Regions from separate parts of the Enterococcus spodopteracolus genome, predicted to be linked through region 3. Evidence: predicted binding sites of a transcription regulator. Region 3 holds the regulator's gene; each other region holds the start of a gene.
The links. Region 3 encodes CtsR, which represses protease genes until heat stress. Its sites were predicted from a motif close to TTGGTCAAAAAAGGTCAAANA; they were not measured.
Positions count from the first base shown of each region.

Region 1 (2,243 bases), on a different contig from region 3:
AAGGGTTTGGTAGAGTCACACCTAGAAGATGTGCTAAAATACGTTTTGCAACGTCACGAATATCTGCTGCACGTTCTTGCATGTAAGCATTATCTTCCATTGCTTCGAACATCCCGATATACATATCCGTTACTTCTTTAAGAGCTGATTCAGCATTTACACTGTTATCTTTGATGTTTTGTTTGATTTGACCTATCATTTCAGGATCTGAAAGAACCATTAAATGTGCGTCAAATACTTGCGCTTCTGCTTCACCTAAGCTTTGCGCTGCTTTTTCACGAATTTGTTGTAATTCTTCAGTTGATTTTGCTAAAGCATCATCTAAGCGAGCTTCTTCAGCTGAAGTATCCTCAACTGTCGTCTTACTGAATGATAAATCCGGTTGAACTAGCAGGTAAGCTTTTGCAACGGCTACTCCGTCACTAGCGGCGATCCCTTTTAGCATTTCAACCATTATTCAGATAAGCCTTCTTTCTTCATTGTTTCAACGATAGCTGCCATAGCATCAGCTTCGTCAGCACCTTCAGCAGTGATAGTAACGTCAGAACCTTGACCTACACCTAAAGACATAACGCCCATGATAGATTTTAAGTTTACTGATTTACCTTTATACTCTAAGTTTACATCAGAGTTAAATTTGCTTGCTGTTTGTACTAATAGAGTAGCTGGACGTGCGTGGATCCCAGTTTCTGCTACTACGTGAAATTCTTTCTTTTCCATATTAATCGGTCTCCTTTAAGTGAGTGTTGTTTTTATGTGAGGGTTTTCTTTTTTAGCAATCCATGATAGAACTAATCAGATGAACCCTTTCATCTGTAAAGATTACCATTTTTTTTCCTTAGATACAACAGTTTTCATTTAAATTGAGAGAAAATCCAATAAAGTATTCTGTAGAAGTGTTTCATGCATAGTGACGATTATTCCTGTTTTAATAAATTGCATGTTTTTTTATATCTCATGAATCGTTTGACCAATCATTGTTTGTCGAGTAATTGAACGATTCTTGAAATTTCAGCTAGATCCCCTACAAATTCGTCGACAACTTAAGGTTCTTACCCAAATGGTTTGTCACATTGTATGAACAAAAGAACCAATTGCTTGCGTCAATTCAAAAAATTAGTATAATAAAATTAAATGGTCAGTAATGGTCAACGAGGTATGACTTTTATAAGGTTTGTTGATCGAGTGTTATTCTTTTACCCAAAGATAGGCGCGATGTAAAATAGACTTAATGACTAATGTTTGAAAGGACGTGAATGTTTTATGCTTTGTCAAAACTGTGGAAAAAATGAAGCAACGATTCACTTGTATGCGACTGTCAATGGCCAACGTACACAACTTGACTATTGTCAGAGCTGTTACCAAAAAATCAAAAATCAGCAAAATGGAGGTCTAACAAGTATGGCCCAAAATGATCCATTTGGCTTTGGGAGTCTGGACGATCTGTTTCGTTCGATGTCTCGTCAAATGCAACAACAAGGAAATTATGAACAAACACCCCCTACTCAGTTTGGTGGGAACAACAACTTCAATGGTGGACAACCACCACAAGGACCCGCTTCAGATGGTCTTTTAGGCGAATACGGTATCAATATTACAGAAGAAGCACGCCAAGGTGAAATCGATCCAGTCATCGGCCGAGATGATGAAATCAAGCGCGTAATCGAAATCTTGAATCGTCGCACAAAGAACAACCCTGTATTGATTGGAGAACCAGGTGTCGGTAAAACGGCTGTGGTTGAAGGACTCGCTCAAAAAATCGTTGATGGCGATGTTCCACAAAAATTACTAGATAAAGAAGTGATTCGCTTAGATGTTGTTTCACTTGTCCAAGGCACAGGAATCAGAGGCCAATTTGAAGAACGGATGCAAAAACTGATCGAAGAAATCAGACAAGCCGAAAATGTCATTTTATTTATAGATGAAGTTCATGAAATCGTTGGGGCTGGTTCAGCTGGCGATGGTAACATGGATGCCGGAAACATATTAAAACCTGCGTTAGCTCGTGGCGAATTACAAATGGTTGGGGCAACGACATTGAATGAATACCGGATCATTGAAAAAGATGCTGCGTTAGAACGCCGCATGCAACCTGTTCGTGTTGATGAACCTTCTGTAGATGAAACGATCAGTATTTTAAAAGGATTACAAAAGCGCTATGAAGACTATCATCATGTCAAATACACAGATGCTGCAGTCGAAGCTGCGGCTAGATTGTCCAATCGCTATATCCAAGATCGTTT
Region 1 is NZ_JARJHD010000004.1:56,695-58,937, forward strand. It holds gene ptsP (phosphoenolpyruvate--protein phosphotransferase) at 1-454, opposite strand, end outside; gene P3R27_RS06930 (phosphocarrier protein HPr) at 454-720, opposite strand; gene P3R27_RS06935 (ATP-dependent Clp protease ATP-binding subunit) at 1,264-2,243, shown strand, end outside.
Region 1: P3R27_RS06935 (ATP-dependent Clp protease ATP-binding subunit) is a predicted target of CtsR. The motif match lies at 1,135-1,155, and genes of this name have one in related genera.

Region 2 (2,243 bases), on a different contig from region 3:
ACAAAAAAGAAAAAGCTTGGGCTAATTGTAAGTGCCCAAACTTTTACTTTATCAAAATGTTTAGTTTCTCTTATCATTGAATAAAAAATATGTTTTGTTTAGCTCCACACATCATCTTTTGAGAAAAAGCCGATTGGTTGTCTCGTCGTATTTTTCAACTGGGATTTTTTCTCATTGATCATTGCGGTCAAATTATCTGTGAAGTTTTCCAAAATGACACGCCCACCTTTGTAAGCATAGCCGCCAATCTTCATCGTTTCATCCGGTGAAAGAATCACTTTTCGATGAGCGATATTCTGGAATAATTCATCTAAAATATAATTTGGCAAATAAAAATTATTTTGTGCCGAAAATGATTGCAAATACGCAAAGTCATCGATTGTGATATAACAATCGTCAAAAGCATCAAAGCTGACATATTCGTCCAACAAGCTCGCACGCTTTTGGAGAATCTCATTGATTTTTTTATTTAATTGATTCAATGTTTCGATTTCTTTGACTTTCAGTTCCAATTCGCGTCTACGTTGCTCTTTATTCTCAAGATGACGCATTTGGATCGCCATCCCTAAGTAGACTAAGATTGCTCCTACTAATACACCGATAAAACCTGTGATAGCAATTACCAATTACGGTTCCTCCTTCTTATTGATTTCTTTTTTATCATAACATAAACTCACTTTATGAGACTAGCTCTCGGAAAGTTTTTTCATTTGACCTTTATTGACCAAAAATGTATACTACTTTGTAGGTAATCAAAATCAATTTATGTTACACTATTTCTAAACAAATCAAGGAGGAACCTTATTATGAATTTAATTCCTACAGTTATTGAACAATCCTCACGTGGGGAAAGAGCCTACGATATTTACTCACGTTTATTGAAAGACCGCATCATCATGTTGAGTGGACAAGTAACAGATGATCTAGCAAACTCAATCATCGCACAATTGCTATTTCTAGATGCACAAGATTCTGAAAAAGACATTTACATCTATATCAACTCACCTGGTGGTTCTGTGACCGCTGGAATGGCCATCTATGACACAATGAATTTTGTCAAAGCAGATGTCCAAACAATTGTTATGGGGATGGCTGCTTCAATGGGAAGTTTCTTATTGACTGCCGGAACAAAAGGGAAACGATTTGCTTTGCCAAATGCTGAAATCATGATTCACCAACCACTTGGTGGCGCACAAGGACAAGCAACAGAAATCGAAATCGCTGCACGTCATATCTTACAAACCCGCGAACGTTTGAATAAAATCTTAGCGGAACGTACTGGTCAACCAATCGAAGTGATTGAAAAAGACACAGATCGTGACAACTATATGACTGCTGAACAAGCCAAAGCATATGGCTTGATCGATGAAGTCATGGAAAACAGTGCTTCATTAAGCTAATTAATCCGCACGACTATAAAAGAAGGTCCGTCATTCAAAGATGACAGACCTTCTTTTTCTACTGTAAAATAAGTGATCAGCTTATTTTTGCCATTCTTTGAAGAATCCATCTGCATGTTTTTGTCCCATCTCGATATAATGCACAATATTCTGTTTATTTTTTTGGATTTCTTCTTCTGTTAACGGACGGATTACCTTGGCTGGTCGACCAAAAGCTAAAACATTCGGTGGGATAATTTTTCCTTCTGTCACAAGTGAGCCTGCTCCGATCAAACTATTCTCACCAATAACTGCATGGTTCAATACAGTCGTTCCCATGCCGATCAATGCGCCTTTTTCGATTTTACATCCATGAAGCATACATTGATGTCCGACTGTGACATTTTCAGCAATCTCAACTGAGGCATCATGATCGACATGGATGACCGTCCCATCTTGGATATTGGTTCCTTTGCCGATTTTGATCCAATTGCTGTCGCCACGAACCACTGCTTGGTACCAAACCGTAACATCTTCTCCTAATTCTACATCACCGATAACCGTCGCATTATCTGCTATAAACCTTGCCATCTTTTTCCCTCTTTTCATTTTATTGAAGAAAAAAGGTCCTAGAAGACTATTCGTCCCTAGAAACCTCTTTTCATTATTCCGCTGCTTCAGCAAATTGGCTGTTATAAAGTTTCTCATAGAAACCGCCTTTTGCTAATAAACTTTCATGTGTTCCTTTTTCAATGATTTGACCTTGATCCATCACTAAGATCAGATCGGCTTCACGTATCGTCGATAGACGGTGAGCGATCACAAAACTCGTTCGTCCTTCCATCACTTTATCCATTGCTTTTT
Region 2 is NZ_JARJHD010000004.1:233,129-235,371, forward strand. It holds gene P3R27_RS07815 (hypothetical protein) at 99-563, opposite strand; gene clpP (ATP-dependent Clp endopeptidase proteolytic subunit ClpP) at 807-1,400, shown strand; gene P3R27_RS07825 (gamma carbonic anhydrase family protein) at 1,482-1,970, opposite strand; gene efrB (multidrug efflux ABC transporter subunit EfrB) at 2,044-2,243, opposite strand, start outside.
Region 2: clpP (ATP-dependent Clp endopeptidase proteolytic subunit ClpP) is a predicted target of CtsR. The motif match lies at 708-728, and genes of this name have one in related genera.

Region 3 (2,243 bases):
TACTTCACCTAAAATGATTTTTTGAGCCAACCCTTCTGCAATCGCAGTTTTACCGACCCCAGGTTCTCCAACTAAAACAGGATTGTTTTTTGTTCGGCGACTAAGTATCTGGATTAACCGTTTGACTTCTCTTGAACGCCCTACGACTGGATCTAATCTGTTTTCTTTTGCTAACTTAGTTAAGTCTCTAGCTAATGAATCTAACGTAGGAGTACCTTGTGTCATTGTCCGCTTTTCTTGTGGATTTCGACGGCGAATACCACCGGTACTCGTGTCCGTACCCATCGTACGCTTCAAAGACTGACGAACTTTGCTCAAACTGATTCCTAAGTTGATCATGATACGAGTAGCCATGATACTCTCATCTTTTAGTAGACTAAGTAAAATATGCTCAGTCCCCACTTTTTTTGCACCCATTTTATTTACTTCGCTATTTGCCAAAGCAAAAGTTTGTTTCATTCGAGGAGAATAAGGAAGAAATACACCTTTTGCATAAGTTTTCACTGTACCATAACCGACTAAATGCTCGATTTCTTCATAAATATCTTTTTCATTCAATTTCATATCTCGTAATACTTTCCCAGCAATCCCGTTGGGTTCGATCACTAAAGCCAATAATATATGTTCTGAACTTACCGTTTGATGTTTGAAGCGTTTTGCTTCTTCTTGGGCAATTTCTAACACACGTTGTGCTCTTTCTGTAAATATTTCTGCCATTTAAATTTCACTCCCCGTCTTCATAGCTTAATCGTTCTAAAAAGGCTCGTAAGATTCGAGCACGCGTATAATCTTCTGTCTCGTTGATGTTCAATGTATTTTTAGCAATCGCACTCAACATCAAGTTTCCCTCTTTTTTGGTAATGATTTGGTCTTCATATAGTTTCTGAATAATGGCGTAGGCATTTTTTTCATTGATTGTTTCGCCAAATAGCAAGTTGATTCGTTCAAGCATTTGTTTTTTATCCGACATCCTCACTTTAGCAATGCGGATATACCCACCACCACCACGTTTACTCTCAACCAAATAGCCACGTTGAATCGTAAAACGTGTATTGATCACATAATTGATTTGTGAAGGAACGCAGTTAAATAGATCTGCCAATTCAATCCTTCGAAGCTCGATCATCTCGTTTTTTTCCAGGATCTTTTTTATATATGATTCAATTAGATCCGAAGTATTTTGTTGTGCCATCCCACTCATTCCTTTGACTAATATTGACCTTAATTATAGCGAATTTACAGGTAGAATGAAAGGAGAACGCTTGTTAGATATTTGATTCGAAGAATAACGATAAGCGACGATTTTTTTATGTAAATAAAAAAACTAGGAATTCAATGAAGTCCCAGTTATTCCAACGCGCCCAAGAGGAGTCGAACCCCTAACCTTTTGATCCGTAGTCAAACACTCTATCCAATTGAGCTATGGGCGCATATTCAATTAATTAAAAATAATCATACAATAGAACGTATAACTTTGCAACAAATAAAAAAAAATCGGGAAGACAGGATTCGAACCTGCGACCCCTTGGTCCCAAACCAAGTGCTCTACCAAGCTGAGCTACTTCCCGAAAAAATAAAAAGACTACGCGCCCAAGAGGAGTCGAACCCCTAACCTTTTGATCCGTAGTCAAACACTCTATCCAATTGAGCTATGGGCGCATATTTGTAATGCCGAGGACCGGAATCGAACCGGTACGGTGATCACTCACCGCAGGATTTTAAGTCCTGTGCGTCTGCCAGTTCCGCCACCCCGGCGCGTAGTACATTGGCAAAGCGGAAAACGGGGTTCGAACCCGCGACCCCCACCTTGGCAAGGTGGTGCTCTACCACTGAGCTATTTCCGCGTATTTACGATGCCGGCTAAAGGACTTGAACCCTCGACCCTCTGATTACAAATCAGATGCTCTACCAACTGAGCTAAGCCGGCGTAAAAAAATAGAATAAATCATATGATGCGGGTGAAGGGACTTGAACCCCCACGCCGTAAGGCGCTAGATCCTAAATCTAGTGCGTCTGCCAATTCCGCCACACCCGCAAAAATATGAGCCGTACAGGGCTCGAACCTGTGACCCTCTGATTAAAAGTCAGATGCTCTACCAACTGAGCTAACGGCTCATATGGAGGTTAACGGGATCGAACCGCTGACCCTCTGCTTGTAAGGCAGATGCTCTCCCAGCTGAGCTAAACCTCCAAAGATAACAAAGCGTGGCGGCGTCCTACTCTCACAAGGGGCAACCCCTCAC
Region 3 is NZ_JARJHD010000012.1:87-2,329, reverse strand. It holds gene P3R27_RS11625 (ATP-dependent Clp protease ATP-binding subunit) at 1-717, opposite strand, end outside; gene P3R27_RS11620 (CtsR family transcriptional regulator) at 725-1,192, opposite strand; tRNA gene P3R27_RS11615 (tRNA-Arg) at 1,357-1,430, opposite strand; tRNA gene P3R27_RS11610 (tRNA-Pro) at 1,495-1,568, opposite strand; tRNA gene P3R27_RS11605 (tRNA-Arg) at 1,586-1,659, opposite strand; tRNA gene P3R27_RS11600 (tRNA-Leu) at 1,670-1,755, opposite strand; tRNA gene P3R27_RS11595 (tRNA-Gly) at 1,773-1,844, opposite strand; tRNA gene P3R27_RS11590 (tRNA-Thr) at 1,855-1,927, opposite strand; tRNA gene P3R27_RS11585 (tRNA-Leu) at 1,954-2,035, opposite strand; tRNA gene P3R27_RS11580 (tRNA-Lys) at 2,043-2,115, opposite strand; tRNA gene P3R27_RS11575 (tRNA-Val) at 2,119-2,191, opposite strand; rRNA gene rrf (5S ribosomal RNA) at 2,204-2,243, opposite strand, start outside.